2 regions of the Bradyrhizobium sp. 160 genome follow, and region 2 is predicted to be linked to the other one. Evidence: predicted binding sites of a transcription regulator. Region 2 holds the regulator's gene; the other holds the start of a gene.

Region 1 (15,615 bases), on a different contig from region 2:
TCTGCGCGTTCGAAAGCACTCGGGGCTAATCCCACGCCGGCGCAAAGCCGGGATTGACGCAGCGCCTGTCCTTCGGCAGTGCGGCGATCTTGTTTCGGTCGGCATCGTCGAGCGTGATCTTCAGGGCATCGAGATTGGCCTGCTGGCTCTCGCGCCGCGACGCCTTCGGGATCGCCACGACGCCGTCTTGATCGAGCAACCATTTCAGCGCCACTTGAGCCGCGGTCGCGTTGTGCTTAACGCCGATCTCGCTCAGCACCGGATCTGTTGCGAAGCGCCCCTGCGCCAGCGGACAATAGGCGACCAGCGGAATCCTCCTGGCACTGAGATAGGCCAACACCTTCGATTGATCGAGCATGGCGTGATATTCGACCTGGTTGCAGGCGATTGGCGCCTTGATGTCCTCGACGGCAATCTTGAGCAGCGCGGTGGTAAAGTTCGCAACGCCGATCGCCCGCGTCCGCCCCTCCTCCTTGAGCTTCATCAGGGTCTCGAACACCGCGCCCCAATTGGCGATTTTCGACGGCCAGTGCACGAGATAGAGGTCGACATGGTCGAGCCTGAGCTTCTTTAGGCTGGCATCGAAAGCGCGACGGATCGCCTCCGGCGCCAGATTCTCGTGCCAGACCTTTGTGGTGATGTGCAGTTCGCCGCGCGGCAGGCGGGAAGCGGCGATGGCCGAGCCGATCGACTCCTCATTGGCGTACATCTCGGCGGTGTCGATGTGGCGATAGCCAATCGACAGGGCGCTCTCGACCGCGGCCCGGCAGGCATCGCCCTGCATGCGGAAGGTGCCGAGGCCGAGCTTGGGCATGCTAATGCCCTGTGTCTGCAGATGGTGCATGAAACAGGCTCCTGACGTAGTTCATCGCGCCAGACGCGCGGTGACAGACTCTTCGGTGATGGAAAGGAAGTGGCAGGAGCAGCGACCATAGCGCGGGAGACGCCGGGCGGCCAATCAAGATCGAGTTAATGGCCTACGAATGCTGAGCCACGACGGCCGGTCGTGCCTGCTGCTGCGGCTGGATATCGACTGACCAGAGATCGCGGTTATCGACGTCCTTCAAGGTCACTCTCATCACACCGCTGCGGCCGTCGATGTCGACCCGGCCGAAGAACTGCAAGCCGAAGCACGGCGCCAGATTCTCGCCCTGCGCAGCGCTACAGCCATGCTGGTACATTGCGACCGGACCAAACGTGTCATCGAGTTCGCCCGGGCTCCAGGTGCCGGCATGCAGCGGGCCGGAGACGAACTCCCAGAACGGATCGAAGTCCTGGAATTGCGCCTTGTTGGGATCGTAATAGTGCGCGGCGGTGTAGTGCATGTCGGCAGTGAGCCAGACGATGTTGCGGATTCCGGCGCGCTTGATGAACGCCAGCAGATCGGCGATCTCGTGCTCACGCCGGTCGGGCGGCCCATTGCCGAGCGCAACGGCGTCCAGGCTGATCAGGCCGATCGGCAAATCGGCCGCAATCACCTTCCAGGTCGCGCGTGAGGCAGCGAGCTCGCGCTTCAACCAGGCGAGCTGCTCGGTGCCGAGGATCCAGCCGCGATGGTCGCATCCCTTGTTCCAGGTGCCATCGCGATAGCTACGCATGTCGATCATGAAAACGTCGAGCAGCGGGCCGTAAGCGATCTTGCGATAGACCCGACCCTGCCGCGCGCCAACGTCGCGGATCGGCACGAAATCGAAGAAGGCGCGGCGGGCGCGCGCGACCAAGAGCGGCGTGCCGTCGTCCTCGTAACCGGCGGCGTCGTAGCTGCCGGTCGGCGACCAGTCGTTGGTGACCTCGTGATCATCCCACTGCGCCAACATCGGCACCTCGGCATGGAAGGCGCGAAAGTGTTCGTCGAGGTGGTTGTATTTGTAATTGCCGCGGAACTGCGCCAGCGTGTGCGCGACCTCGGATTTTTCCTCAGTGACGATGTTGCGCCAAATTCCGCCGTTCGGCAGGTTTTGTTCGGCAGGAATCGTGCAGTCTGCATAGATGTGGTCGCCGGAATGGATGAAGAAATCCGGGCGGTTGTCGAGCATGGTGCGATAGCTGCGATATCCGCCGCGCGAGACGTCGATGCCCCAGCCCTGCCCCGCGGTGTCGCCGGACCACAGGAACGAGATCGACTGGCCCGCAGCCGGCGCGGTGCGGAAATGGCCGACGCGGCTTTCGCCGGCAATCCCGGTCGCGGCGTCGTCTAAGCGGACGCGGTAGAAGATGTCCTGCCCGGGAGGCAGATCGTTCAGCAGTAGTTTTGAGGTGAAATCGGCCTCGGGCAGCGCATCGCCGGAGGCCGACGCGACGATCGCCTTGAAGCTCTCGAGGGTCGAGCACTCCACCCGCATCCGCGCCGCTCGGTCGGCACGCGCCCAGATCACGGCGGAGGCTCCAGAGACATCGCCGGACTGGATGCCGCTCGTGATCTGCGGACGGTCGGCAGCGCGACTGAGATGCGGCTTTGCGAGCGTCCCAAGCGAGGCGACGGCGAGACTGGAGGTTGAATGGACCAAAAATTGCCGCCGGGTCCATGCCCGCGCGGCGCGGAGCGTTGCCATTCAGGAAACCTTCGTCGAATCGCAACGGAAGGTGCCTGCGCTCCTTGACTCTATCCTTACGGTTTCTTGACTTCGCGCCTACGATTTTACGACGCGCGGATGACGGTTTCGACTGGCAAGCGTAACCACGGTGCAGGTGCGCTTCCTCGCCCGCTTGCGGCGGCGAGGTGAAGAGGCAGCAGCGCTGCGACTAACGCTTCCAATTGCAGATGCCGCCGGAGCGGCATGGCCAAGTCTGGATACGCGTGTCCAGCGCCTGTGCGTCGAGCGGATTGCCGTGGCGATGCGAGAGTTTGGTGCGGGCCGTACCGCGCGGCTGAACGCTCCGGCCATGCCCGACCTTGGGCTCGGCCACGTGCACGCGTTCGGCGGCAACCTTCTTCGGCACGTGGATCGGCTCGGCGCGCGCCTGCGCCTCGTTGCCGCCGCGTGCCTCCAAAGCGACCGGCGCGAACTGCGTCTCAGGACCAAGCCGCTTCGGCGACAGCACGGCCTTGGACAGATCGAGACCCAGATATTCGTCAGGCTTGTAGTCGTCAGCACTCGCGAGGCCCGCCGCTGCGAGCACGAGCGCCATCGCAATTGCAAAGGGAACGCTTTTCAGGACCACGAGCACCTCCTGAAATTGATGAAGGGGTAATTTACCCCTATTTAGGAGGCGCCACGCGCAATTCCAGCGGCCAATTGCCGCCGTGGTTAAGAAGTTTGGCGGAGTCAGGCGACTTTTCGCGTCGTCTCCGTCCCATCCAGGAACCCGATCAGGCGGCTGCGGATGATGGTTTCCGCCTCACTCATGATGCGGTCGACGAGCTCCTTGCAGGAGGGAATGTCGTGGATGAGGCCTGCGACCATGCCGCAGCTCCAGGCGCCCGCGTCCATCTGACCGTCCAGCATGATCCTGGGATAGACACCCGCGACCTGGTCGTGAATGTCGTCGATGGTGAGCTTGGTGCCCTTCTCGCGCTCGATCTCGAGCAGGCGGTCGACATTGGCGTTCTTCAGGACGCGCTCGGTATTGCGCAGCGCCCGCATGATCAGGCGGGTGTCGAGTTCGGTGGCGGCGACCAGCGCGTTCTTGACGTTCTGATGCACCGGCGCTTCCTTGGTGGCGATGAAGCGAGTGCCCATGTTCATGCCGGCTGCGCCGAGTGACAACGCCGCGACCAGGCTGCGCCCGTCGGCCATGCCCCCGGAGGCGACGAAGGGAATCTTCAACTCTTCCGCCGCGCGCGGCAGCAGGATCATGTTGGGAACGTCGTCCTCGCCGGGATGGCCGCCGCATTCAAAGCCGTCGACGCTGACGGCGTCGCAGCCGATCCGCTCCGCCTTCAGGGAGTGGCGCACCGAGGTGCATTTGTGGATGACCTTGATGCCGGCCGCCTTCAGCGCCGGCATGTATGCTTCCGGGCTGCGGCCCGCTGTCTCCACCGCTTTGATGCCACCTTCGACGATGGCCGCGATGTATTCCGGATAAGGCGGCGCCGAGAAGGTCGGCAGGAAGGTGAGATTCACGCCGAACGGCTTGTCCGTCATGTCGCGGCAGCGCGCGATCTCCTTGGCCAGCAGCTCGGGCGTCTTCTGCGTAAGCCCGGTGATGATGCCGAGCCCGCCGGCATTGGAGACGGCGGCGGCCAGCTCGGCAAAGCCGACGAAATGCATGCCGCCCTGGATGATCGGGTGCTCGATGCCGAACAGTTCGGTGATCGCGGTCTTCACGTCAGTTTCCTCCCAGGGCTTTGCTTGATGTCAGGTTCAGTCTAGCCGCAGTCTCGTGCCGCGGTCACCCCTTCTCTCTGAACGGGAGAGCCCGTCAGTGCCCCCGCGCCGGCGCGCTCAAATCGATCCTGCGGAGCACGGCTGCGGTGGGGATCATCAGCAGGGCGATAATCGCAAGCGTCCAGAACACGTCGATATAGGCGAGGAGGTCGACCTGCTGCTGCAAGGTCTTGCCAACCCATGCGACCGCCTGCGACGCGGCATCGCTTGCATTGGAGCCCTGCGCTTGGAAGTAACGTGTCATGGCGTCGATGGTCTGCTGGTAGCCGAGATCGGACGGCGCTGCGTGCTCGATCAGGCGGCTCTGGTGGAATTGCTGGCGCTGCGCCAGAATGGTCTGCGCCAGCGCGACACCCATGGAGCCGCCGATATTGCGGGCGACATTGATCAGCGCCGAGGCCTGGTTGGTCCTGTCCGGCGGGATGCCGTCATAGGACGCGGTCGTCACCGGCAGGAACAGGAAGGGGAGACCGAGCGCAAGGAAGATGCGCGACAGCGCAGCGTAGCCGTAGGTGATGTCGCCGGTCAGCCCGGTGAGATGCCACATCGAGAACGCGACGATGGCGGCACCACACATGATGAGATATTTCGGCTGCACGATGCCGACGAGGCGGCCAACCACCGGCATCAGCACCAGCGTCGCGACGCCGCCGGGCGACAACGCGAGACCGGCCAGCATCGCGGTGTAGTTCAGCTCGGTCTGGAGCAGTTGCGGCAGGAGCTGCGTCGTCGAGATCAGCACCGCGCCGGTGCCGAGCATGACGAGGAAGCAGGCGGCGAACTGACGGCGGCCAAGCAGGCGAAGGTCGACGATGGGCTGCTCCCGCGTCAGCTCCCAGGGAATGAGCGAGAGCAGCGAGACGGCCGCGAGCACCGCGAAGACGACGATCATGTTCGATCCGAACCAGTCATTGCGCTGGCCTTCGTCGAGCACGAATTCGAGCGAGCCGAGCCCGATCGCAACGAGGGCGAAACCGACATAGTCGACGCGCAGACCCTTGCTGAGCAGCTTCTCCCTCTCCTCCTCTGCGCCCGACGGCTCTTTGACCAGCGTGCCGACCAGGAACAACGACAGCAATCCCATGGGAACGTTGATCAGGAACACCCAGTGCCAAGTATACGTATCGGTAATCCAGCCGCCGAGCGTCGGCCCGATCACTGGCGCGACCACGACGGCGACGCCGTAGATGGCAAAGGCCTGGCCACGCTTATGCGGTGGGAAGGAATCGGCGAGGATCGCCTGCTCGCTGGTCGCCATGCCGCCGCCACCAAGGCCTTGCAAGATCCGGAACAGTACCAGCGATTGCAAATTCCAGGCGAAGCCGCACAGGAGCGACGCGATCGAGAACGTCGCGACGCACATCATGTAGAAGCGCTTGCGGCCGATCACGGTCGACAGCCAGCCCGAGATCGACAGCACGACGGCGTTGGCGACGAGATAGCTGGTGATGACGTAGGTGCTCTCGTCGATGCCGACCGCGAGCCCGCCGGCAATGTGGCGCAAGGCGACGTTGGCGATGGTGGTGTCGAGCACCTCCATGAAGGTCGCGATCGAGACCACGAAGGCGATCAGATAGGGATTGTGCCCGCCCGCCGCCGACCGCTCCGGCGACCAACCCCCGGCGGACGCGCCGCCTTGCGTGACGTCCGTCATCGCACCCTGGTCCAGGGCACGACCGACATGCCCGGTCCGACCGGCAGATCGGGCGGCCAGTTGTCGACCACGATCTTCACCGGCACACGCTGCACCACCTTGACGTAGTTGCCGGTGGCATTCTCCGCCGGCAGCAGGCTGAACGCGGTGCCTGAGCCCGGCTGCACCGAATCGACGTGGCCGGTCAGCTTGCGGCCGGGATAGGCATCGATGCGCATCTCTACCGGCTGGCCTGGCCGCATGTCGTTGAGCTGTGTTTCTTTATAGTTGGCGACGATCCAGACCTCGTCGGGCACGAACATCATCAGGCTCTGGCCGGCGGTGACGAATGTGCCCTTGGCGGCGGAGAGCTTGACGACGCGACCGGACTGCGCCGCAACGACGCTGGTATATTGCAGGTTCAGCTTGGCCTGATCGAGCTGCGCCTGCGATTGCCCGAGCTGCGCCTTGGCGCCTTCGAGCTGCGCTTGTAGCGATTTGATGCTCGGTTGCGCGGCCGTCACCGCGGTCTTGGCGCGCTCGGTGTTGGCCTGCTGCGCCTGAAGGTCGGAACGGGTCTGTTGCTGGCGCTGCACGGTTCCGGCTCCCTTTTCGACCAGATCCTGGGCGCGCGCGAATTCTTCCTGCGAGAACTGGAGTTGGGCCTCAGCCTGTTCGAGCTGCGCCTGGGCCTGCTTGATCTGCTCCTGCTGGGAGTCGATTTGCGCCCCGACATTGGCGATGTTCGCTTTGGCCGCCGCGACCTGCGCATCGGCTTGATCGATGGCGATGCGATAGTCGCGCTCGTCGAGCTTGGCGAGAAGGTCGCCGGCATTGACGTGCTGGTTGTCCGTGACCGGGATGTCGGTCACGTAACCACCGACCTTCGAAGCCACCGAAAAACTGCGCGCGGCGACGAAAGCGTCGTCGGTGGATTCGTAATGGCGGACCTCAAGCCAATAGAGCAGACCGCCGACGAGCGCCGCGATCAGCACGATGGCGCCGACAGTTGCCAACAGCCAATGCTGGCGAAGCCTCGCGCGCAACGGCGGCGCCGGTTCGCCCGACTGCTCCTTGACGTCGCGGGATTGATCAGGATTCGTTCTCGGAGCTTCCTTCGTCCACTGCGGCTGCTCCGCGGACGGCCCACGCTCCCGGGTTTGAGCATCCACGCTGACCACCTTTTATCGGGGCTACCGGTCGCAAGCCAATTGAGCCAAGCTTGCGCGCCGGCAGCCCAACCGCAGCGCCGAAGCATGGTTCCGACTTGCTGGACCACCGCTGTCATTCGTGAATGCGGTGCTCAGAAAGCGCGGCACCGCCGCGCTGCGCTTCTCGATCGCTCTTACGGAAAGTGGACGTTAGTGCGTCTTGGTCTCGTGCCATTTCTCGAGGTCGGGCTTTACTTTGTCCGATCCCTGCTCTTTTTCCGGATTGCCCTTCCAAGGCTTGTCCGTCTGCCTGTGCGAACCCCAGTCGCTCTCAGTCCGGGGATCATCGGTAGGCCGTTCCTTACTCATCGTATCGTCCTTTGCTACGCGAAGGGAACGCCGTAATAGGCATTGATACCGCGTACGGCAGCATCATCACCCCAGTTCCACTCAGCCTTCTCACCATATTTCGGAGCGCCTTCCAGATCCTTCGCGGTAATCGCGGTAACATAGCCGCCGAGCTCGGTGTCGTATTTCAGGGACTGCCAGGGCAACGGGTAATGATCATTGCCGAGGCCGAGAAATCCGCCGAAGCCAAGCACTGCGTAAGAGACCTTGCCGCTGATCTTGTCGATCATGACGCGTTCGATTGAACCGATCCGGTTTCGATCGGCCCCATAGACCGATGTTCCTTCGACCTTGTCACTTCCGATCAGCCGGCCCATCTCGTTTTGGTCCAGTTCACCCTGATCCAGCATCGTCATTCTCCACTCAGCCATTTGTGAATCAACGGCGCGAGGTCAGCGATCGTTCCGACGCGGTTCCGCAAGAGCCAAGGAACATCGCCGGAAACAACAGGTTCTCTGAGTCTAACCAGGTCCGAACCGAGAGAGCCGCCCGTAATGTCTCAGACCGTCTCAGACTTCATCGTTCAGCGCCTGCATCAATGGGGCGTGCGTCACATCTTCGGTTACCCCGGAGACGGCATTAACGGCGTGTTCGGCGCCATGAACCGGGCTGAAGGCCAGATCGGCTTCGTGCAGGCGCGGCACGAGGAGATGGCGGCATTCATGGCGACCGCCTACGCGAAATTCGCGGGCCAGCTCGGCGTCTGTATCGCGACCTCGGGGCCCGGCGCTTCGCACCTCGTCACCGGTCTCTACGATGCACTGCTGGATCACCAGCCGGTGCTCGCCATCGTCGGCCAGCAGGCGCGCAATGCGCTGGGTGGGAGCTACCAGCAGGAACTTGACCTGGTGTCGATGTTCAAGGACGTCGCCGGCGCCTATGTCGCACAAGCCTCTTCGCCCGCGCAGGTCCGGCACTTGATCGATCGCGCCGTGCGGACCGCCCTGGCGAGACGAGTCCCGACAGCGATCATCCTGCCCAACGACATCCAGGAAGAGCCTTACGAGGACCCGCCCCGTGCGCACGGCACGTTGCATTCTGGCATCGGCTACAGCGCGCCCAGCATCACGCCGCGTGACGCCGATCTCGACCGCGCGGCGGACATCCTCAATGCCGGCAATAAGGTTGCGATGCTCGTCGGGGCCGGCGCGCTTGGCGCCACCGACGAAGTCATCGCGGTCGCCGACCGGCTGTCGGCCGGCTGCGCCAAGGCGCTGCTCGGCAAGGCCGCACTCCCGGACGACCTGCCATGGGTCACCGGCTCGATCGGCCTGCTCGGCACCGAGCCCAGCTACAACATGATGATGGAATGCGATACGCTGCTGATGATAGGCTCCGCCTTTCCTTACGCCGAATTCCTGCCCAAGGAAGGTGCGGCGCGCGGCGTGCAGATCGATATCGATGCCAGCATGATGTCGATCCGTTTTCCGATGGAGGTCGGCCTCGTCGGCGACGCCGCCGAAACATTGCGCGCGCTGCTGCCGCGGCTCGCGCCAAAGAGCGACGGCGCCTGGCGCAAGGCCATCGAGCAGGACGTCGCGACCTGGTGGAAAACGCTGGACGACCGCGCGCATCAGCCCGCCGCGCCCGTCAATCCCCAGCTCGTCGCCTGGGAATTGTCTCCGCGCCTGCCCGACCGCGCCATCATCACCAGCGATTCCGGCTCCTGTGCCAACTGGTTTGCGCGCGATCTGAAGATGCGCCGCGGCATGACGGCCTCGCTTTCTGGCGGCCTCGCCTCGATGGGCGCTGCGGTGCCTTACGCGCTCGCCGCCAAATATGCCAATCCGGACCGGCCGGTGATCGCATTGGTCGGCGACGGCGCCATGCAAATGAACAACATGGCCGAGTTGATCACGGCCGCGAAATACTGGCGCTCTTGGCGAGATCCGCACTTCATCGTCTGCGTCTTCAACAACGAAGACCTCAACCAAGTCACTTGGGAGCAGCGCATCATCAACGGCGATCCCAAGTTCGAAGCCTCGCAGCGCATTCCTGACGTCTCCTATTCACGCTTCGCTGAGCTGATCGGCCTGCGCGGCATCTTCGTCGACAGTCCCCAGCTGCTCGGCTCGGCCTGGGACCAGGCGCTGGCGAGCGATATGCCTGTCGTTCTGGAAGTGAAAACCGATCCCGAGGTGCCGCCGCTGCCGCCGCACATCACCTTGCAGCAGGCGAAGAATTTTTCGCTCGCCCTGATGAAGGGCGATCCGAACGAAAGCGGGATGATCAAGGGAGCTGCGCGGCAGGTGTTGGAATCGATTCTGCCCGGCAAGCAATGAGGTGAACCATGAGTGACTTCCGCGATGTTCAGCACGGCGTCAATGACCCGGTCGACGGCGTCGACGTGAAGTGGCATTTCAACGACAACCGGACACCGCATGAGCGGGCGCAGCGGCATGCCGACGTGCGCGCCGACGCCACCGCCGCGCCGGCCGAGCCGTTTCTGCCCGAGCGGCTTCGGCGCAAGCCGACCGACCCCATCAATCCGCGCACTGGGCGTAATCCCACGGACTAGTCGTTAGGAACCTCGGCCCTCGCGGCGTGTTGATCGGCGCAACACGGCGCGGCAGGTGGCCGCGCGACCAATTGGAGAGACGGACCATGAAACGAACCATCGTCGCCATTGCTTGCGTGCTTCTCGCAGGTCCCGCATTGGCCCAATCGCTGGGCGAGAAGACCGGCGTCAATTCGGCACTCGGCGTCGCGCCGGCAACCGCCGACTTCGTCAAGGAGGTCGCCATCAGCGACATGTTCGAGATCGAGTCGGGCAAGCTCGCCGAGCAGAAGGGCAATGCGCAGGAGAAATCGTTCGCCCAGCAGATGGTGACCGATCACACCAAGACCAGCAGCGAACTGAAGGGACTGGTCGGCAACGGCAAGGTCCAGGCGACGCTGCCGACGGCGCTCGACAGTTCGCACCAAAGCAAGCTCGACAAGCTCAAGAGCGCGACCGGCAAGGACTTCAGTTCCGACTACAATTCCTACCAGGTCAGCGCCCATGAGGACGCCGTCTCCCTGTTCGAGCGGTATGCGAAGGGCGGCGATAATGCCGCGTTGAAGGATTGGGCCGGCAAGACGCTGCCGGCGCTCAAGCACCATCTCGACATGGCCAAGGAGCTCGGTAAGGCGCCGAGCGTCGGTCAGTCCAAGTAGGCAGCGGCCGAGGACGGCGGCTCCGCCGGCGTCCTCCTCGTCTGAGCCTCGACGCCATTCTCCGCACGTTGGATCGCAGAATCGCGGAGCGCAGCAAGACAACACCTCGATATCCTGCCGGCACAATGCCACGCCGCGAGCGCAACGCTCGCGGCGGCTTCGCTGGCATCCCCAACGGCGCAAGGAGATGCCCCACAGCCGAGCACGACTCGATCCATCCCGTCAGCCGGTATCCGAAGCCGCCGTTCAAGAAGCACTCGCAGCCCTGGCCGGGCCCTGCCGGCGAGATGGAGCCGCGGCCGGATGCGGCCGGATCATGGCGAGACCAGCTCCTAAGGCTCCGGCCGGCTCAGCCCGCCACAGGTCGCGCCCGGAGCGATCTGAATGCCGCTCCAGGTTGCCGGCGGCGCCACCATGGAGAAGCTGGAAAAGTTCGGCGGCATGACATCGCCCGGTCGTCCCGGTAGCCGGTCGAGCTAGCCTCGATCTACGTGCAGCTTGCCGCGGCAGACGCAGCTATGCGACAGGCCATGTCTACGGCGCCGCGAAGGGCTCTGGACAACCCTGGCAACGACGCCCGCTGGAACCTTCATTGTCATACAGAATTTACAAAACAGTCATGAAGGATAGCTCGCCAGACCGATGGCCCTCGTAGAAGTAAAACCCACTCGGATCGATCAGGCGCTCGCACACGAGATTGCGGACCACACCAATTCGGGGATCGAGCAAACCGCGCAGACTTTGACGTGGGCTGCGGACGAGCACGTGATGCTTGCGCTCGCCGCGGCTGGATGGCTCTACGCGCAGCTTCGACGGCCCGAGGCGCGACCTGCTGCAAATCACGTATTGGCAGTTTCCGTGGCCACTGCAGTGCTCCCGCACCTGCTAAAGTCCGTGTTCGATCAGACAAGACCCGATCGCCTGACGCTGCGCGGCCATTTGCACGGTATCCCTATCTCCGGAAAACCACGTGATGCGTTTCCGTCCGGCCATGCTCTGCACATGGGCGCGCTCGCCTCGGCGGCTGGGCTGCTGGCCCCTGCTCCCCGCCGGCTGGTGCGCTCCCTTGCCGTGGCGCTGTCGTTGACGCGCGTCGCGGTGCTTGCACATTGGGCCAGCGACGTGGTGGCGGGGTTCACCCTCGGGATCGTCGTCGAGCGACTGTTCAGGCCATTTACGTTCGGAAAATCGCAGCGGCAGCGGCATCAAGCCTCGCGAGTAGGATCATGACGGAATATCTCCTGCGCTTCGTCGCGGGCGGCATCATCGTCTCCGCCTTCGCGATCTTCGGAGACATGCTCAAGCCGAAGAGCTTTGCCGGGCTTCTCGGCGCGGCGCCGTCGGTCGCACTCGCCACGCTTGGCATCGCGGTCGTTCAGCACGGCGCTCAATATGCCGCGGCCGAGAGCTGGACCATGATCTACGGCGCTGTTGCCCTCGGCTGCTACAGCCTCGTCGTCTGTCACCTGCTGATGAGATTTCGTCTCGCGGCGCTGCCGGCTACCATCCTCGCATTTGTGGTTTGGCTCGTGGTCGCCTTCGGTCTGCTCGCAGGTTTCGGAGGCGCCGCCTGATGCTGGTCAAGCTGTCATCCTCCACGCTGAAGCAGACGCATTGGTACGAATACGTGGTGCGCTTCGTGCTGGGCGGCCTCGCGACGGTAGCGGCAGGCCTCATCGGCAGCCATTTTGGCCTCGCGATCGGCGGACTATTTCTCGCGCTTCCCGCCATCTTCTGTGCCAGCGCGACGCTGATCGAACGTCATGAGCGCCGCGCCAAGGAAAAAGCCGGATTCAGCGGGCGAAGACGCGGGCAGCAGGCCGCAGCGTTGGACGCTGCGGGCGCGGGCCTCGGAAGTATCGGCCTCGCCGCGTTCGCAGCGGCTTTCTACGCCGTGGTGTCGGCAAGCATCACCGGGGCATTCGCCGCCGCCATCCTGGCCTGGGCCATGGTGGCGGTGTCGGCATGGTGGTTGAGGCGGAAGCTGCGCACCACCTCAAGCCGCCCGCAGCCCGAGCGCGGGGCACGATCAGCGAGAGGCTGGAGTTTCCTGCCGTAGCAGCAGGCAACCGAGCACTCACGTCCTTAATGACCTCTGGGGCTCGGACGACCGGCTTCTGTGCTTTCTACAGAAAGCTTCGTCAGGCGCTGATCCAGCGCGCAGCTGACTTCCATCAAATTATTGTTTTACTGATTTATATTGCCGAATGAATGATTTTTTCTGACTCTTGTGGAACTCCCACTTCGTTCGTCCATTGAGTAATCTACTCAACTTGCTCAATTTGCATGATCGACCATGAACGACCTTCGCGCCGAACGCCTTCAGGTCATGCTCTCCCCGGAAGAGTTGGCCGCTGTTGACGATTTCCGGTTCAAACATCGCATGCCGACGCGAGCGGCAGCCGTCCGCGAACTCCTCAAGTTCGGGCTGGCCGCAGCGGATGTCGATGCGGCAGCCGGCGTGAAGTCGAGCAATTTCGGCGTATTCGGCCGCGGACCCGGCGGACATGTTCAGGGCGAGCCGGACGGCGAGACTAACCCATAGGACGGTCCAAAAACAAACGACCCCGGCACGGGGGTGCCAGGGCCGTCCTTGGAGATTGCTTCCGGCGCACCGGGGGCATGACAACCGGAAGCAATCCGTCGACTCTTCCCGTGGAGATTCGTTCCTCCCGAGAACTAGCCTGTTGCATCTCCTGAATCGTCAGGAATCGCGCCGGCGCCCGGTGTTTTGCCATCGTCGTTCAGCTTGGGATCGCGTGTCGCTTCCCGCGACGGTGAGCCTTTGGGATCGCTCTTGTGCACGGATTGCGCACGCTGCTTGTCACGCGGCTGCTCCTCCGCCCGCTTGTCCTTGACGATTCCGTGGTCGGAATGGGCCATGATCTGCTCTCGCCTCTCTTGATGTTTCGCAGCGGTTACGCGCGGGCACGTCGATTGTTCCGGGCGGGAGCCCCCGACGCTAACTGCGTGCCGCGTGGATCGCAGCCGATGCGTTTTCCAGATGCACCTGCCGCACCGTCGTGACCGTCGCGAAGGCGACCGAAACGCCAAAAGCGAGAATCAGTGAAAGAAGAACCAGACGTGGAGCCATTGCGAAAACCTCCTTCTGGAATCGAAAAGCAACGCGATCGGCTGCTCACGGATGATCCTGGATTGGTCTCCTGCATTCCGTGCGCGGTCTCACACGCGGCTTCACCGGGACGAGAGCGTCTACCTATCCAGCTTTTGAGGGATATGGACCGCCACGGGCGGGATTTCTCCATCGAGCCAATCCTGCTCCCTCGCAAGCGCAATCCAGGCGTCCGCCATGCGCGAATAGCGCTTGTGAGCGGGTTGCCCTTCCGCGCGCTCGGCGAGCTGAAGACAATTGTCGGCGTTGTCCCTGAAAATGTCAGACTGTTTCATACCGAAGACGTGGGGGCGGAACTCTCGGGTCGCAATGCCCTTACCGGATCGTAACGTCCGGGGAACTTCGCATGTCATCCGTCATTGATAATCGATGCGAGTTCTCGCCGCGATAGTCCTGGTGTTCATCAGCACCGCAGCGCCTGCCGATAGCACTGGCGAGCGACAGCTTGGTGACCGCACGCCGAGCGCAACCGACGTCATCAGCGGCCTCTACGCCTTCAGCCGATTCCAGCAGGGTCTGCTTGAGAGCACCGACCTGAAGGGCAACACGGAGGTCAAGAACCTTGCCGCGCTACGCGCCGAAGAAGCGGCCAAGCGCGACAAGGCGCTGAAACAGATCCAGGAGACTATTGGTGCGGAGCCGCGCGTCAGCAAAGCCGCCTCGGCAAGCGCGAGTCTCGTCGAACCCGAAACTTCGGACGGACCAACTTACGTCAGAAGCTTTTATGCCTCGCAGATTCCCGAATATGAAGCGGCCATCAACCTGCTCGAATGCTATCTGAAGGCGCCCGACAACATTGCGCTTGCAGCGTTGGCGCGCGAGCAGCTCCCGACGCTGCGTGCGCAGGTCAAGGCGGCCGAGCGCACCATGGCGGACAAGTAGCCGTCTTTATTTGTCGTTCAGATGATGTTGCTGACTCTCCGGCCGCACGTTGCGGTTGCTCTCCGGCATCCTGTCCCGGCCCGCATCGCCGTTGTCATCCCTGCCGCCCGACGTGGAGGTGCCGCTCCCGCTCGGGTTGGATCGGGTCGCCGTCCCCGTGGTCGACGTATCCGCCTGAGGCGTGGCCGAGCTTGCGGCGGGATCGCCGGTCACGGCCCCTCGGCCGCTGGGCGCCCCGCCCTGGGCGAAGGCCGATCCGGCAAGCAACATGACGACGACCGCGGCCAATCCAGCTTTCATCTGCGCTCTCCCTGTCTTTGCGGGCTAACCGCAGGGCTGCCGCTCCGTTCCGAAAGGCGTGGTGCGCGGGGGCGCTCATCCAGGGTGTCCGCCGAGGGCCGAATTCTCGACTTTCCGTGGAACCGATCCGATTGTTCGCAGTTAATGCTGTTGGGCTGAGCAAAGCAGGTTCCATTTTCGGTGCGCCGCAACCTTGGCGCTTGATTTCGAATTTGGCTGACGCTCTATTTTGACCAAACGCCTCTTGCCACAGATTCGGCCGGCGCCTGCGGGGGAATCAGTATGAGCGACCTCGATCCCGGAACTGCATCACGCTCCGGTCGTCGCGTCCCAAAGCCAAAGACCAACGGTACGTCGGATCCGGATTCCCGGGCGGAATTGCTGCTCGCTTTGCAGGCGATGCGCAGTGGCGATTTCTCCGTGCGGATGAGCGGCGATTATCTCGGCATCGACGGCAAGATCGCCGACACTTTTAACGAAATCATCGCCGCCAATCAGCGCATGGCGCAGCAGCTCGAGCTGGTCGGCCAGGTGGTCGGCCGCGAGGGCAAGACCCGCCAGCGCGTGAAATTCGGCCTCGCATCTGGCTCTTGGGCCGACATGGAAGGGTCCGTCAACACGCTG
Region 2 (15,615 bases):
TCCGGTGCCCTCGGCGAAATCGCTCGCGACATAGACCGCGAGAGGCGCGTCAAATTCGCGCAGCACCGGCAGCGCATGATCGAGATTGTCGCGATAGCCGTCGTCGAGAGTGAAGGCGGCGAAGCGGCGATCGAACCGGCCCTGCACCAGCCGCTCATGCAGCTCGTCCATGTCGATGATGTCGATGTCGCGCGCGCGCAGATGGCACAGCGTGGCGCGCAGGAATTCGGGCGTGACCTCGAGATGACGGTTCGGCTGGAATGCGGCCTCGCGGGCCGGCCGCACATGGTGCAGCATGAAAATGGCACCGACGCCCGACAAAAGCGGGCGCAACAGATGGTGCGCCCCGCTGAAATAGAGTGCTTCCAGCCCGGCGCGGATGACGTTGTTACGCAGTTGCTTCATGGCCGGCTGGCGGACTCTGGCATTCCGCCTTCAACTTACGGGAGAACCCTTGAACAAAAAGTTATTCCAATTGTCGACGCCGGGCCGCCAGAAGGGCACCATTTCCGGTTTGACAGCCTGCCAAGGGTTTGTTTTGTCTCCGGTTCCAGAGTTCGGGTCGTCGAATGCAGAAGCTTTTCAGGTGGGCCAGCAAATGGTGGCCGGGGCTGATCCCCCTTGTCGTCATGTGGGGATTTGCGGCCTGGAACAACACGTTGCCGGTCGAGGCGGACCTGTCGGCCCGCAGCGCGGCGGCGCTCAAGGATACCGTTTTGGACAAGACCTGGATCGCGGTCGACGGCCGCGACGTCAGCCTGGCGGCGGATGCGTTCTCCGAGGAGGGACGCCGCGACGCCGTGATGGCGGTCGAAGCCGTCCCCGGTGTGCGGCTGGTCGACGACCGGACCCGTCTTGTTCCCGAGGCCAAACCCTTCGTCTGGAATGCCGAACGTGACGTGGTGCGGGTGACCCTGTCGGGCTCCGCGCCGCTGCCCTCGATGCGGGCGCGTCTGACCGAGGCAGCGCGCAAGGAAGTCGCCGGCGTCGAGGTGACCGATCGGATGGGCCTGGCGCGCGGTGCGCCGCCACGGTTCGAGGCCGCCGCGACCTTGCTGCTCGATCAGATCGGCAAGCTCAAGGACGGCAAGATCACGATAACGGACACCAAGGTCAACCTGTCGGGCATGGCGCGCGAACTCGGTGGTCGCGAGGCGATTGCGGCCGCACTGAAAAACCTGCCAGAGGGTTTTTCGATCGCCGCCAACGACGTCAAGGCGCCGCCCTACATCTTCCAGGCCTACAAGGATCCGGTGGCCGCGACGGTGACGCTGACAGGCTATGTCCCGGACAGCAATGTGCACGCGGCAATCGCAACCAGCGCCTCGCGAAAGTTCTTCAACGAGAAGGTCGTGGACAATCTCAAGGCCAGCATCGGCGCGCCCGGCTCGTTCAACACCGCCGTTGTCGCAGCGCTCGGCGCGCTGTCGCGGCTGTCCACCGGCACGCTCGTGGTCACGGATCGCGAGGTGAAGCTGTCGGGCGATGCACTCTATGAAGGTGCCGCCAACGACATCCGCGCAGGGCCAGGCAAGGACTTCCCGAAGAACTGGCAATACAAGCCGGAGATCACGGTGAAGCCTGCGGCAGGCCCCGTCGACGGCACCGTGTGCCAGCAATTGTTCTCGGATCTCCTGGCCAAGGGCAAGATCCGCTTCACGGCGAAGCGCGCCGATATCGATCCGGATTCCGCCGGCATTCTCGACCATCTGATCGAGACGGCGTTGCGCTGCCCCACCGCCAATATCGAGGTCGTCGGGCATACCGACGGCGACGGCGAGGATTCCTTCAACCTGGCTCTCTCGGAGAAGCGCGCGCAGGCGGTGATCGATTATCTGGTCAAGGCAGGCCTGCCCGCCAGCCGCTTCACTGCGGTCGGCCACGGCAGCACGCAGCCCCTCGCCGGCAACGACACCGACGAGGGCAAGGCGCAGAACCGCCGCATCGAATTTCTGGTGAGGTGATGATGCCCTACCTGGCTTCGTTCCATATGGGTTGGCTGGTCGGCTCGCTGCTGCTGGGCTTCTGCATGGGCTGGATCTCCGTGGTCCAGCGCGGCAACGGCACCTCGAAGGTGACCGCGCGGTGGCTCGCCGCGCTTGCCGCCGCCATGGTCGCGGCTTCGTTTGCGCACGTGGTCCCCGGCCGCTTCGGCTATTGGCTCGACCTCGGCCTGATCATGTTCGCGTGTTATCTCGTGGGTTGCACCATCGGTGCCTGGCTGCGCGACAGGGTGGTCTCGCGAAGCACGCCGCCAGCGGCCTGAAGCCCCTGACCGATTGGCGGAGCTTGCCTCTGTCATCACTATCTTCAGGAGGATCACGCTGAAGCGATTGGCCGCTCGGTCGCCGGCTGGATCGCCGGCATCGAAGCGGTGCGTCCGCAACTCGCGGCTTGAAGGAGGACGAGATGTCTGACGTGACCATCATTTGTTGCCGCCCGTGCGGATACGAGAAGCGCGCCAGAGACGTGGCTGCGGCGCTCCGCCGGCAACTGGCGCTGGAGTCGGACCTCGTCCCCGGCAAGAGCGGGATCTTCCAGATCAGGCTCGGCGACCGGATCGTCGCCAGCCGCAGCAAGGGGCACTTTCCCGACGACGATGATATCGTCGCGGCGGTCGCGGCCGCGCGGCACTGACGCGGGGAGGGCTTTGCAAATGTCGATTGCCTGGACCGACGATCTCGCCGCCGTGGATTGGCATGAGCTTTCCGAGCTCTATCGCATCGCGCCGCTCGGCCACAAGACGCCGGCCGATCTTGCGCTCGTGTTCGGCAACAGCATGTTTCGCACCTTTGCCTGCGACGAGGGGCGGCTGATCGGTGCCGGGCGCGTGCTGGCCGACGGTCGCGACTGCGCCTATCTCTGCGATGTTGCCGTGCACCCTGATCGTCAGGGACAGGGCCTCGGCCGCGAGATCATCGAGCGCTTGCTTGTGCGATGCCGGAGCCATCGCAAAATCATCCTCTACGCGGTCCCCGGCAAAGAGGGTTTTTACGAACGTCTGGGCTTCCGGCGGATGACCACGGCCATGGCGATTTTCGAGGATCAGGCCGGCGCTCATCGCCGCGGCTATGTAACCGCGCCTTGAGTCCATTCTGCGCCCAGCACCCTCCGGCGCATTCGAATCCGTGAACAATATCCGGGTCGGCCCCTCTTTCAACAGGCCGGCGTGCCCAATAGATTGACGTCGGCTTAAGCCGTGACGGAACATTGTGCGGTTGAAATCATCAAAACTTCATGGCGTCTGCGCAGGATTGCCAAGGAGATTCGCATTAAGCCTTGCCGCCGAAAGCGCCAAACCTTGCATCAGGAGCCCCCAACCTGCCTAAAACATTGAAGGCACGTGTTTTTGTTCGAATTGGCGAATTCCACTTCGTCCGAAAACGCGCTAGTGGAGGGGCAGGGGGCATGCGCGATGCCGGAGCCGGCGGCGAGGCTTCGTCGAGTGCCCGTGCGTCGTCCGCCTGTCCGCCGGCCACCCTGGCCGCTGAAGCGTTGTTCGAGGTCTAGATGCTGGAAGCCATCCGCAGGGCGATGACGTTTCTGCGCCAGAAGCAAGTCCTGCATAAGCTTGGAGTTGCGATCAGCGTCGCGGTCATCGGCATCGCTTGCTATGTGCTCTACCACATGCTGCGAGGCATCGATCGCAACGAGGTCATCGAGGCGATCAAAAGCACCGAGCCGAGCCAGATTGCGATGGCGGCGCTGTTCGTGGCCGCGGGCTATTTCACCCTGACCTTCTACGACATGTTCGCCACGCGGGCGATCGGGCACGCCCACGTGCCCTACCGGATTAACGCGCTTGCCGCCTTCACCAGCTATTCGATCGGCCACAATGTCGGCGCCAGCGTCTTCACTGGCGGTGCGGTGCGCTACCGCATCTATTCGGCCTATGGGCTGAACGCGATCGACGTCGCCAAGATCTGCTTCCTCGCCGGCCTGACCTTCTGGCTCGGCAATGCCGCCGTGCTCGGCCTCGGCATCTCCTACCATCCGGAGGCCGCCGCCGCGATCGACCAGCTGCCGGCCTGGCTGAACCGGACGCTGGCGCTGATGATCATCGTGGGGCTGGTCGCCTATGTGGTCTGGGTCTGGACCCAGCCGCGGGTGGTCGGCCGCGGGCCTTGGACCGTGGTGCTGCCGGGCGGCCCGCTGACGCTGCTCCAGATCGCGATCGGCATTGTCGATCTCGGTTTCTGCGCGCTCGCGATGTACGTGCTGGTCCCGGACGAGCCCAATCTCGGCTTCGTCGTGGTCGCAGTGATCTTCGTCTCGGCGACACTGCTCGGCTTTGCCAGCCATTCACCCGGAGGTCTTGGCGTGTTCGACGCCGCCATGCTGGTCGGCCTCTGGCAGATGGACCGGGAGGAGCTTCTGGGTGGGATGCTCCTGTTCCGCGTCCTCTATTATCTGTCCCCCTTCGTCATATCTGTAATCTTGCTGACGTTTCGCGAAGTTATAATCGGCGCACGTTCGAAGCGCTTGCAGCAGGCGGCGCTCAAGCTCGACCCCGGACCGGCGCGTGAGGCCGCCTATGTGAGAGAGCGCAGCGACAGCGGCGCCTGACCGGCGCAGGCCTTTTAGGAGAAGCCCTCCCCGATGGCGATCGACGCCCCATCTTCTCCCTCCAGCCAGCCCTGGTCCGACCGGCTGCGACACTCGACCATCGTCCTGATCGCCGCGGCGCTGGCGCTGTCCGTCGTGGTTTCGCTCGGCGAATTGTCGGTGCTGCACGCTGCCATCGTATTCCTCTGCATTGCAGCCGCGGCGCTGATTCCCTGGCGCCTGCACGATCCCGCCGCCTCGCGCGACGACGTCAGGCGCATCAATCCGGTCGAGAGCGCGGCGGTGGCCGCAGTCGTCGCCGGCATGCCGGATCCTGCGGTGCTGCTCGACCGCGCCGGCCGCGTCATCCACCTCAATGCCGCCGCCGCCCAGCTCGCGCCGGCGCTGCGCAGGAACGAGCTTGCCCAATTCGCGCTGCGCTCGCCGGAGATTATCACGGCCTTGCGCGAGGCGATCGCGACCACCGAGCCGCGGCGCGCGACCTATCTCGATCATGTTCCGGTCGATCGCTGGATGGAGCTCATGATCACGCCGGTGCCGGTGCCGACCACCTTCGGCGGCGCCGACAAGTGCATGCTGATGACCTTCCACGACCAGACGCCGCTGCGGCGCGTCGAGGAGATGCGGGCCGATTTCGTCGCCAATGCCAGCCACGAGCTGCGCACCCCGCTCGCCGCACTGTCGGGCTTCATCGACACACTCCAGGGCCAGGCCAAGGACGATCCAAAGGCGCGCGAGCGCTTCCTCGGCATCATGCACAACCAGGCCACCCGCATGGCGCGCCTGATTGACGATTTGCTGTCGCTGTCGCGGGTCGAGCTGTCGGCCCATGTCCGCCCCGACACCCTGGTCGACCTCTTGCCGATCATCCGCCAAGTCGCGGACGGGCTCGAACCGCTGGCGCGGGAGCGTCAGGTCGATGTCGAGACCCATCTGCCGGAAGCCGCCGTGATGATCGCGGGCGACCGCGAGGAGCTGCTCCGCCTGTTCGAGAACCTGATCGAGAACGCGCTCAAATACGGCGCATCGGGCGGACGCGTCATTGTGTCGCTGACCTCAAGCGCGGTCACTGATGGGGCTCAGGAAATCCGCGTCATGGTCCGGGATTTCGGCCCCGGCATCGCACCGGAGCACCTGCCCCGGCTGACCGAGCGCTTCTATCGGGTCGACGTCGGCGACAGCCGCGCGCAGGGCGGAACCGGGCTCGGATTATCGCTGGTGAAACATATTCTTAACCGTCATCGCGGCCGGCTTCTGATCGAAAGCGTCCCCCGGCAGGGCGCCACTTTTACAGCCTGTTTTCCCCAGACTAGGACTTCGGTTCGTAAAAATCAAGCGATTCCAATCGCTTGAGGGTGTCATCCAGCTGTCACGAAACCTTCGTAAAAGCACAGCCGACCGCTCCTAAAGGGGCGGCGCGGGGAGCGCGATCGGGCGCGGATGGCGCTTCGCTCCCCTGTATGGAGACCAGCATGAATTTCCTCAAAACGATCGTCGCGGCCGGCTTGGTCGCCGCCTCGGCGACGGCGGCCTTTGCTGCCGATATCACGGGTGCCGGTGCGACGTTCCCGTTCCCGGTCTATTCGAAGTGGGCTGATGCCTACAAGAAGGAGACCGGCAACGGTCTGAATTACCAGTCGATCGGCTCCGGCGGCGGTATCAAGCAGATCCTGGCGAAGACCGTGACCTTCGGCGCCAGCGACGCGCCGCTCAAGGCCGAGCAGCTCGAGAAGGACGGCCTCGTGCAGTGGCCGATGGTGATGGGCGCCATCGTCCCCGTCGTCAACCTCGAGGGCGTGAAGCCCGGCGAGCTGGTGTTCGACGGCGAGACGCTGGCCAACATCTATCTCGGCAAGATCACCAAATGGGACGACGCCGCGATCAAAAAGCTCAACCCGAACGTGAAGCTGCCCGCGGAGGCGATCACCGTGGTCCGCCGTTCCGACGGTTCGGGCACCACCTTCAACTTCACCAACTATCTCTCCAAGGCCAGCGCGGACTGGAAGAGCAAGGTCGGCGAAGGCACCGCAGTGGAGTGGCCGGTCGGCGTCGGCGCCAAGGGCAACGAAGGCGTGTCGGGCAACATCAGCCAGACCAAGAACTCGATCGGCTATGTCGAGTACGCCTATGCCAAGCAGAACAAGCTGACCTACACCGGTCTCGTCAACAAGGCCGGCAAGCCGGTGCAGCCGACCGTCGAGGCCTTCCAGGCCGCCGCCTCCAACGCCGACTGGGCCAAGGCTCCTGGCTATTACGTCATCCTGACCGACCAGCCGGGCGAGAAGTCCTGGCCGATCACTGCGGCGACGTTCATCCTGATGCACAAGTCTGCGACCGACAAGGCCGCCTCCCAGGAAGCCATCAAGTTCTTCCGCTGGGCGTTCAAGAACGGTGGCAAGGCGGCTGAAGAACTCGACTACATCCCGATGCCGGACAGCGTCGTCCAGCTGATCGAGAAGACCTGGGCCGCCGAGATCAAGAGCTGAGGCGAACGGCTCTCATGTCCCGGACGCGCAGCAGCGTGAAACGCTGCTGCGCAGCGCCGGGACAACAACCGGGCCCCGATCAGCGTCGTGCTGTGTCGGGGGCGCGGGACCGGCAACAAGCGTCTATAAATCTGGGTACAGGGGATCGGCGTGGCAGAGATGGCCGTTCAGAGCGATGTAATCGACGACGCCGGACCATATGACCGCGCCAAGGCCTTGAGCGCGTTCAAGCTCGGCGACGTCACCTTCTACTGGATCACGCGACTTTCCGCGATCTCGGTGCTGCTGATCCTCGGCGGCATCATCATTTCGCTGATCGTCGGCGCCTTCCCCGCGATGAAGGAATACGGCCTCTCGTTCCTGTGGACGCAGCGCTGGGCGCCGTCGGCCGATCCGCCCGTGCTCGGCGCGCTCGGGCCGATGTATGGCACGCTCGTCACCTCCTTCATCGCGATGCTGATCGCCATTCCGGTCGGTCTCGGTATTGCGATCTTCCTCACCGAGCTTTGCCCGCAATGGCTGCGCCGCCCGATCGGCATGGCGATCGAGCTGCTCGCCGGCATTCCCTCGATCATCTACGGCATGTGGGGCTTCTTCGTGCTGGGCCCGTTCCTGGCCAACACCTTCCAGCCCTTCATGATACGGGTCTTCGACGGCGTCCCCGTGCTGGGGGCGATCTTCGCAGGTCCGCCGTCCTATCTCAGCCTGTTCAATGCCGCGCTGATCCTCGCCATCATGGTGCTGCCCTTCATCACCTCGATCTCGGTCGACGTGTTCAAGACGGTGCCGCCGGTGCTGAAGGAAGCCGCCTACGGCGTCGGCTGCACCACCTGGGAAGTCGTCCGCAGCGTGGTGATCCCCTACACCCGCATCGGCATCATCGGCGGCGTCATGCTGGCGCTAGGTCGCGCGCTCGGCGAGACGATGGCGGTGACCTTCATCATCGGCAACTCGTTCCGCATCTCCTCGTCGATCTTCGCTCCGGGCACCACGATCTCGGCGGCGATCGCCTCCGAATTCGCCGAGAGTGACGGCCTGCACCAGTCCGGCCTGATCCTGCTCGGCCTGCTCCTGTTCGTACTGACGTTCTTCGTGCTCGCCGCCGCGCGGCTGATGCTGATGCGGCTGGAAACCAAGGCCGGAAAGTGACGCCATGAACCCGATCTATTCGCGCCGTCGCCGCTGGGACATCGTCATCCGCGGTCTCTGCATCGCAGCCGCCGCCTTCGGCGTCACTTGGCTCGCGTTGATTTTGATCACGCTGCTTTACAATGGCCTGGCCGGGCTCAACTACCAGGTCTTCACCGAGAACACGCCCCCGCCCGGATCGAACGAGGGCGGTCTGCTCAACGCCATCGTCGGCTCGCTGATCATGACCGTGATCGGCGTCGGCATCGGCGCGCCGCTCGGCCTGTTCGCCGGCACCTATCTCGCCGAGTACGGCCGCAACGACAAGCTGACCTCGGTGATCCGCTTCATCAACGACATCCTGCTCTCGGCGCCTTCGATCATCATCGGCCTGTTCATCTACGGCGCGGTGGTGGTGCCGATGCGCGGCTTCTCGGCGATCGCCGGCGCGCTGGCGCTCGCCGTGATCGTGATCCCGGTCGTGGTGCGCACGACCGAAGACATGTTGCTGCTGGTGCCGAACCCGCTGCGTGAAGCCGCCAGCGCGCTCGGCCTGCCGCGTTCGCTGGTGATCAAACGGATCGCCTATCGTGCCGCGCGCTCCGGCCTGATCACGGGCGTGCTGCTGGCGACTGCGCGCGTCGCCGGCGAGACCGCGCCGCTGCTGTTCACGGCGCTATCGAACCAGTTCTTCAGCCTCGGTCTCGACAAGACGATGGCCAACCTGCCTGTCACCATCAACAACTTCGTGCAGAGCCCCTACGCCTATTGGAAGCAGCTCGCCTGGAGTGGGGCGCTGCTCATTACCCTGACCGTGCTTGCCCTGAACATTGGCGCGCGCATCCTTGGCGCCGAGAGGACTGCAAAATGAGTGAAATGTCTGTTTCCGTAAGTGCGCCGACCGTTCATCCCGGCTCACAGCCGCTACCCGAGGCGCCTGCCAAGGTGACCGCGCGCAACCTCAATTTCTACTACGGTGAGCACCACGCGCTGAAGAACATCAATCTGGCCCTCGGCACCAACCGCGTCACGGCCTTCATCGGCCCGTCGGGCTGCGGCAAGTCGACCCTGCTGCGCATCTTCAACCGGATGTACGATCTCTATCCAGGCCAGCGCGCCACCGGCCAGCTGTTGCTCGACCAGACCAACATCCTTGATCCCAAGCTGGACCTCAACCTGCTGCGCGCCCGGGTCGGCATGGTGTTCCAGAAACCGACGCCGTTCCCGATGACGATCTACGAGAACATCGCCTTCGGCATCCGCCTCTATGAGAAGATCTCGAAGTCCGAGATGGACGACCGCGTCGAGAAGGCGCTGCGCGGCGGCGCGCTGTGGAACGAGGTCAAGGACAAGCTCAACGCGTCCGGCCTGTCGCTCTCCGGCGGCCAGCAGCAGCGCCTCTGCATTGCCCGCACGGTCGCGGTACGGCCCGAAGTGATCTTGTTCGATGAGCCCTGCTCGGCGCTCGACCCGATCTCGACCGCCAAGGTCGAGGAGCTGATCCAGGAATTGTCCGAGAACTACACGATCGCGATCGTCACCCACAATATGCAGCAGGCGGCGCGCGTCTCTGATAAAACCGCCTTCATGTATCTCGGCGAGCTGATCGAGTTCGATGACACCAGCAAGATCTTCACGTCGCCGAGCGATCGGCGTACGCAGGATTACATCACCGGCCGGTTCGGCTGAGGAGACGGGACATGGGTACTGAACATACCGCAAAGGCCTTCGATACCGACCTCCAGGAGCTCACTCGCCTCGTCGCCGAGATGGGCGGCATCGCCGAGCGCATGATCGTCGATTCCGTCGACGCGCTGATCCGCCGCGACGTCGCGCTCGGCCAGCGCGTCGTCACCACCGATGCCGAGCTCGACGCGCTTCAGAAGCGCATCGAGGAGCGCGCCGTGCTCACCATCGCCCGCCGCCAGCCGATGGCGGTGGATTTGCGCGAGATCGTCGGCGCCATGCGCGTTGCCACCGATCTTGAGCGCATCGGCGACCTCGCCAAGAACATGGGCAAGCGCGTTGCGGCGCTGGAGACAGACTTCCATCCGCTGAAACTGTTCCGCGGCCTGGAGCACATGACCGACCTCGTGCAGCAGCAGGTCAAGTCGGTGCTTGATGCCTATGCCGCGCACGATTTGCCGGCGGCGATGGCAGTGTGGAAGGGCGACGAGGAAGTGGACGCCATCTGCACCTCTCTGTTTCGCGAGCTCCTCACTTATATGATGGAGGATCCGCGCAACATCTCGTTCTGCATCCATCTGATGTTCTGCGCCAAGAACATCGAGCGGATCGGTGATCACGCCACCAACATCGCCGAGACCGTGTTCTACATGATCGAGGGGCAGGCGATCACCGACAAGCGGCCGAAGGGCGACATGACGACCTTCGCCACGACGGTACCGAATACCTAGGGAGCGACGACAACATGGGCGCACGCATTATGGTGGTTGAGGACGAGGAAGCTCTCACCGAGCTTCTGCGTTACAACCTCGAAGGCGACGGCTATGACGTGGAGACGGTGATGCGCGGCGACGACGCCGACACCCGCCTTAAGGAACACATCCCCGATCTGATCGTGCTCGACTGGATGCTGCCGGGACTGTCCGGCATCGAGCTGTGCCGGCGGCTGCGCACCCGTCCCGAGACCAAGCAGCTCCCGATCATCATGCTGACCGCGCGCGGCGAGGAGAGCGAGCGGGTGCGGGGTCTTGCGACCGGCGCCGACGACTACATCGTCAAGCCGTTCTCGGTGCCGGAGCTGCTCGCGCGCGTGAAGGGCCTTCTGCGGCGCGCAAGCCCCGAGCGGCTCGCCACCGTGCTCGCCTATGGCGACATCGAGCTCGATCGCGACAAGCGCCGCGTCGCGCGTTCGGGCCGGCCGATCGATCTCGGCCCGACCGAATATCGCCTGCTGGAGTTTTTCCTGGAGCATCCCGGTCGCGTGTTCTCGCGCGAGCAGCTGCTCGACAGCGTCTGGGGCCGCGACATCTACATCGACGAGCGCACCGTCGACGTCCATATCGGCCGCCTGCGCAAGCTGCTCAATCTCGGCCGCGAGCAGGACCCGATCCGTACCGTCCGCGGCGCGGGTTATGCGCTGGATGATCGGTTTGCAAAGGCGGAGCAGACGTAGGCCCAGCTGCGTCAACAATCTCGGCCGTCGTCCCGGACAAGCGTAGCTCCGGCAACGCGCAGCGTTGTCCGGAGCGAAGCGCCGATCCGGGACCCGGGCCCATTGTTGCGCGAAAAAGGTAACTCCGAGGCCCCGTAACCACGGCTTGCGGTGGCTATCGGTCCCGGATCGGCGCTACGCTTGTCCGGGACGACATCGGGTTTGTTGCGCCGTCACCGCGTGACGGCTGCCGGCTCGATCTCAGGAAATAATCACCGCGTGCTCGGCTTCGGTGCCGCCCGCCGGCGATCCGCTGCCGGCTGATAGGCGACGCGCGAGTGCTGGGCGCAGTAGGGCAGGCCTGACAGCGCCTTGCCGCCACAGAAGAAGAAGTCCGGGCTGGAGGGATCGCCGACCGGCCAGTGGCACGTCGCCTCGTTCAATTCCAGCAGCGACAGCCGCTGGCTCATCGGCACCACGTTGTCGTAGGTGACCGGTTCGGCCTCCACCTCGACCTCGAAGGCCTGCGCCAGCGCGGTGTTGCCGCGCGAGATCGGCCGGGTCACCCGCATCATATGCTGCGCGGGCCGCGCCTTGCGCGGCCGCGGCGCTGCCGATGAAGGGCTCTTGGCGCGGCCCGACAGGCCAAGCCTGTGCACTTTGCCGATCACGGCATTGCGGGTCACATTGCCGAGCTCGGCCGCGATCTGGCTGGCCGAAAGTCCGGCCTCCCAGAGCTTCTTCAGCTGCTCGACGCGATCATCGGACCAGGTCAAAACCGTCATTGCACCCTTTCCCTCGTTGCGCGCCGCCATCCTGGGGCCTCACAGCGAATGCTTAAGCCTTGAAAAACCCGTGCCGTCAGAATCCCTTAAGGCTCGCCGGGCGCGTGACTGACGCCCGAACGTTTACGCCGGTACATGAGGACTCTTGGGATCAGAACCGCTGCACGAGATGTCGTATCTGACAGTCCAAACGCTACAATATGGCGTGACTCCCGCGCAAGAGTCCGCCGACTCGCTTCCACATGTTCCGTGGTGAAAACCCTGCAAGATCGGCACCGCAAGACTACGGATTCGGCGTTTCGCGAGGCTTTCCGGGCGGCATTGACACCCGTCTTGCCAGGCATAAGATGGTGACGCGTGCCGCCCTTAAAAGGCGGCACGTTTCGTTTTCCGGACCGGTCAATGGTGCGCTGCGCAAGGCATGCCAGGCAGGTCTCAACGTCCAAATGCAACATCCAAGTGATGGTCATGACCAACAGCGCCGCGCCGCATCTGCTTCCCGTTTTCGCCAGGGCGGACCTTGGCTTCGAGCGCGGCGAAGGCTGCTGGCTGATCGCGACCAATGGCGATCGCTATCTCGATTTCACCTCGGGCGTCGCGGTGAACGCGCTCGGCCACGCCCATCCCGCATTGGTCAAGGCGTTGCAGGAGCAGGCGACCAGGCTCTGGCACATGTCGAACCTGTTCCAGAGTCCCGATGGCGAACGGCTTGCAACGCGTCTGTGCAACGAAAGTTTCGCGGACTTCGTGTTCTTCTGCAATTCCGGCGCCGAAGCGTTGGAATGCGTGATCAAGGTCGTGCGGCGCTATCACGCCGCCAAGGGCCATCCCGATCGCTATCGCATGATCACCTTCGAAGGCGCCTTCCACGGCCGCACGCTGGCGACGCTGGCGGCGACGGGCTCGGCAAAATATCTTGAAGGTTTCGGCCCGCCCATGGATGGCTTCGACCAAGTCCCGCATGGCGACATCGAGGCCGTGAAGAAGGCGATCGGTCCGCAGACCGCCGGCATCCTGATCGAGCCGATCCAGGGCGAGGGCGGCGTGCGTTCGTCAACACCCGCCTTCCTCAAGGCGCTGCGTCAGCTCTGCGACGAGAAGGGGCTGTTGCTCGCGTTCGACGAGGTGCAGACCGGCATGGGCCGCACCGGCGATCTGTTCGCGCATCGCCGTCTCGGCGTTACCCCCGACGTGATGTCGCTGGCGAAAGCGCTCGGTGGCGGCTTCCCGATCGGCGCTTGTCTTGCCACCGCGGAAGCGGCTTCCGGCATGACGCCCGGCTCGCACGGCTCGACCTTCGGCGGCAATCCGCTCGCGATCTCCGCTGCGAACGCCGTGCTCGACGTCATGCTCGAGCCCGGCTTTTTCGATCACGTGCAGAGGATGTCGCTGCTGCTCAAGCAGAAGCTCGCCTCGGTGATCGATCGCTATCCTGATATCGTCAGCGAAGTCCGCGGTGAGGGGCTCCTGATCGGCATCAAGGCGGTCGTGCCTTCGGGTGATCTCGTTGCCGCCCTGCGCAACGAAAAGCTGCTCACCGTCGGCGCCGGCGACAATGTCGTGCGCTTCCTGCCGCCGCTGATCGTCACCGAAGCCGAGATCGAGGACAGCGTCGGGCGGCTCGAGCGCGCCTGCGCGGCGATCTCGTGCAGTCAGACCAAGCGGGCGGCAAGCTGATGAGCAAGTCGCCAAAGCACTTCCTCGACATCAACGAGCTCCCGCTGTCGGAGCTCAAGCGCATGCTCGCCGCATCCTCCGCCATGAAGGCGAAGCAGAAGGCGCATCAGCCGGTCAGGCCGCTCGAAGGCAAGACGCTGGCGATGATCTTCGAGCGCCCCTCGACGCGGACGCGGGTGTCGTTCGACGTCGCCATGCGCCAGCTCGGCGGCGAGCCCATCATGCTCACCGGCGCCGAAATGCAGCTCGGCCGGGGCGAGACCATCGCCGACACCGCGCGCGTGCTGTCGCGCTATGTCGACGCCATCATGATCCGCATCCTCAATCACGAGGCGCTGCTGGAGCTTGCGGCCTATGCGACCGTGCCCGTCATCAACGGCCTGACGCGCCGTTCGCACCCTTGCCAGGTGATGGCCGACCTCATGACCTATGAGGAGCATCGCGGCCCGATCGAGGGCAAGACGGTGGCCTGGACAGGCGACGACAACAACGTGCTGGCGTCCTGGGCCCACGCCGCCGAGCGCTTCAAGTTCCAGCTCAACGTCGCAACGCCGCCGGAGCTCGCGCCGAAAAAGGCGATGCGCGACTGGATCAAGATGACCAATGCGCCGATCGTGCTCGGCACCGATCCGGAAGCCGCCGTAAAGGGCGCCGACTGCATCGTCACCGACACCTGGGTGTCGATGGGCGACAAGGAAGGCGAGCACCGCCACAACGTGCTCAAGCCCTACCAAGTCAATGCCAAGCTGATGTCGCTGGCCAAGCCCGACGCGCTGTTCATGCACTGCCTGCCTGCCCATCGCGGCGAGGAGGTCACGGATGAAGTGATCGACGGCCCGCAATCGGTCGTGTTCGACGAGGCCGAAAACCGCCTGCATGCGCAGAAGGGCATATTGGCCTGGTGCTTTGACGCGGTGAAGTAGCGCAGCCTGGTGAAGGCGAAGTGGGTTTGGTTCGTCGTCCTGGCGAAAGCCGGGACGACCCCGAATTAGCAGTATCGTGTGTGATCATAACTGCCTCGGGAACACTCCCTCGCGCCCCCTTCCATTTCCCACCTCCGACCCCAGATACACGGCCATGGTTTCCCAATCCCCTGACATGAAAACCGGGCCAGAAGGCCCGGTTCGCGCGCCATCACCGGTTCCGATCGATGACGCCGTGCTGCCCTACGAGGTCGACGCACTCGACGTGCGCGGCCGCCTGGTGCGGCTCGGTCCGGCGCTCGACGACATTCTCACCAAGCACGATTATCCCGCTCCCGTCGGCAAGCTGCTCGGCGAGGCCATCGTGCTGACGACGTTGCTCGGCTCGGCGCTGAAATTCGAGGGCCGCTTCATCCTTCAGGCCCAGACCGACGGTCCGGTGTCGTTCCTGGTCGTCGACTACATGGCGCCGGATCGCCTGCGCGCCTATGCGCGCTTCGATGCCGCGCGTCTGGGTGACGCCAAAGATTCCGGCACGCTGCTCGGCCGCGGTCATCTCGCCATGACCATCGACCAGGGCCCCGACATGAGCCGCTACCAGGGTCTGGTCGCGCTCGACGGCGGCAGCCTGGAAGAGGCCGCTCACGAATATTTCCTCCGCTCCGAGCAGATCCCGACGCGCGTGCGTCTTGCGGTCGGCGAGGAATGGCGCAGTAGCGACGGCGGCAAGCATCGCTGGCGCGCCGGTGGCATGTTGATGCAGTTTCTGCCCAAGGCGCCGGAGCGCGCGCGGCAGGCGGACCTGCATCCCGGGGATGCGCCCGAGGGCAGCGAGGTGCACAGCGTCGCCGAAGACGACGCCTGGGTCGAGGCGCGCTCGCTGATCGAGACCGTCGAGGACGTCGAGCTGATCGATCCCGAGCTCTCCGGCG

Evidence for each region. The regulator PhoB, encoded in region 2, activates phosphate uptake and scavenging genes when phosphate is short. The targets are predictions, from matches to a motif close to TGTCATNNANCTGTCAT.
Region 1: IVA98_RS26675 (alkaline phosphatase D family protein) is a predicted target of PhoB. The motif match lies at 2,641-2,657, and genes of this name have one in related genera.

The regions. Positions count from the first base shown of each region.
Region 1 covers NZ_JADPKD010000063.1:218,421-234,035, forward strand. Annotated here, with positions in the region: gene IVA98_RS26670 (aldo/keto reductase) at 26-844, opposite strand; gene IVA98_RS26675 (alkaline phosphatase D family protein) at 978-2,552, opposite strand; gene IVA98_RS26680 (hypothetical protein) at 2,743-3,162, opposite strand; gene IVA98_RS26685 (NAD(P)H-dependent flavin oxidoreductase) at 3,267-4,268, opposite strand; gene IVA98_RS26690 (DHA2 family efflux MFS transporter permease subunit) at 4,363-5,982, opposite strand; gene IVA98_RS26695 (HlyD family secretion protein) at 5,979-7,133, opposite strand; gene IVA98_RS26700 (PRC-barrel domain-containing protein) at 7,496-7,870, opposite strand; gene IVA98_RS26705 (thiamine pyrophosphate-requiring protein) at 8,015-9,802, shown strand; gene IVA98_RS26710 (hypothetical protein) at 9,811-10,038, shown strand; gene IVA98_RS26715 (DUF4142 domain-containing protein) at 10,125-10,676, shown strand; partial or broken gene IVA98_RS26720 (SDR family oxidoreductase) at 11,064-11,241, shown strand; gene IVA98_RS26725 (phosphatase PAP2 family protein) at 11,319-11,906, shown strand; gene IVA98_RS26730 (DUF3147 family protein) at 11,903-12,250, shown strand; gene IVA98_RS26735 (DUF3147 family protein) at 12,250-12,735, shown strand; gene IVA98_RS26740 (hypothetical protein) at 12,973-13,221, shown strand; gene IVA98_RS26745 (hypothetical protein) at 13,356-13,559, opposite strand; gene IVA98_RS37005 (hypothetical protein) at 13,639-13,770, opposite strand; gene IVA98_RS26750 (hypothetical protein) at 13,890-14,084, opposite strand; gene IVA98_RS26755 (DUF4142 domain-containing protein) at 14,179-14,691, shown strand; gene IVA98_RS26760 (hypothetical protein) at 14,698-14,991, opposite strand; gene IVA98_RS26765 (HAMP domain-containing protein) at 15,274-15,615, shown strand, end outside.
Region 2 covers NZ_JADPKD010000028.1:436,143-451,757, forward strand. Annotated here, with positions in the region: gene IVA98_RS11595 (polysaccharide deacetylase family protein) at 1-405, opposite strand, end outside; gene IVA98_RS11600 (OmpA family protein) at 570-1,964, shown strand; gene IVA98_RS11605 (hypothetical protein) at 1,967-2,266, shown strand; partial or broken gene IVA98_RS37565 (haloalkane dehalogenase) at 2,303-2,398, shown strand; gene IVA98_RS11610 (SelT/SelW/SelH family protein) at 2,410-2,637, shown strand; gene IVA98_RS11615 (GNAT family N-acetyltransferase) at 2,657-3,088, shown strand; gene IVA98_RS11620 (putative bifunctional lysylphosphatidylglycerol flippase/synthetase) at 3,511-4,566, shown strand; gene IVA98_RS11625 (ATP-binding protein) at 4,600-5,919, shown strand; gene pstS (phosphate ABC transporter substrate-binding protein PstS) at 6,039-7,052, shown strand; gene pstC (phosphate ABC transporter permease subunit PstC) at 7,212-8,201, shown strand; gene pstA (phosphate ABC transporter permease PstA) at 8,206-9,051, shown strand; gene pstB (phosphate ABC transporter ATP-binding protein PstB) at 9,048-9,869, shown strand; gene phoU (phosphate signaling complex protein PhoU) at 9,881-10,597, shown strand; gene phoB (phosphate regulon transcriptional regulator PhoB) at 10,612-11,319, shown strand; gene IVA98_RS11660 (GcrA family cell cycle regulator) at 11,571-12,083, opposite strand; gene IVA98_RS11665 (aspartate aminotransferase family protein) at 12,552-13,760, shown strand; gene argF (ornithine carbamoyltransferase) at 13,760-14,683, shown strand; gene IVA98_RS11675 (Hsp33 family molecular chaperone) at 14,838-15,615, shown strand, end outside.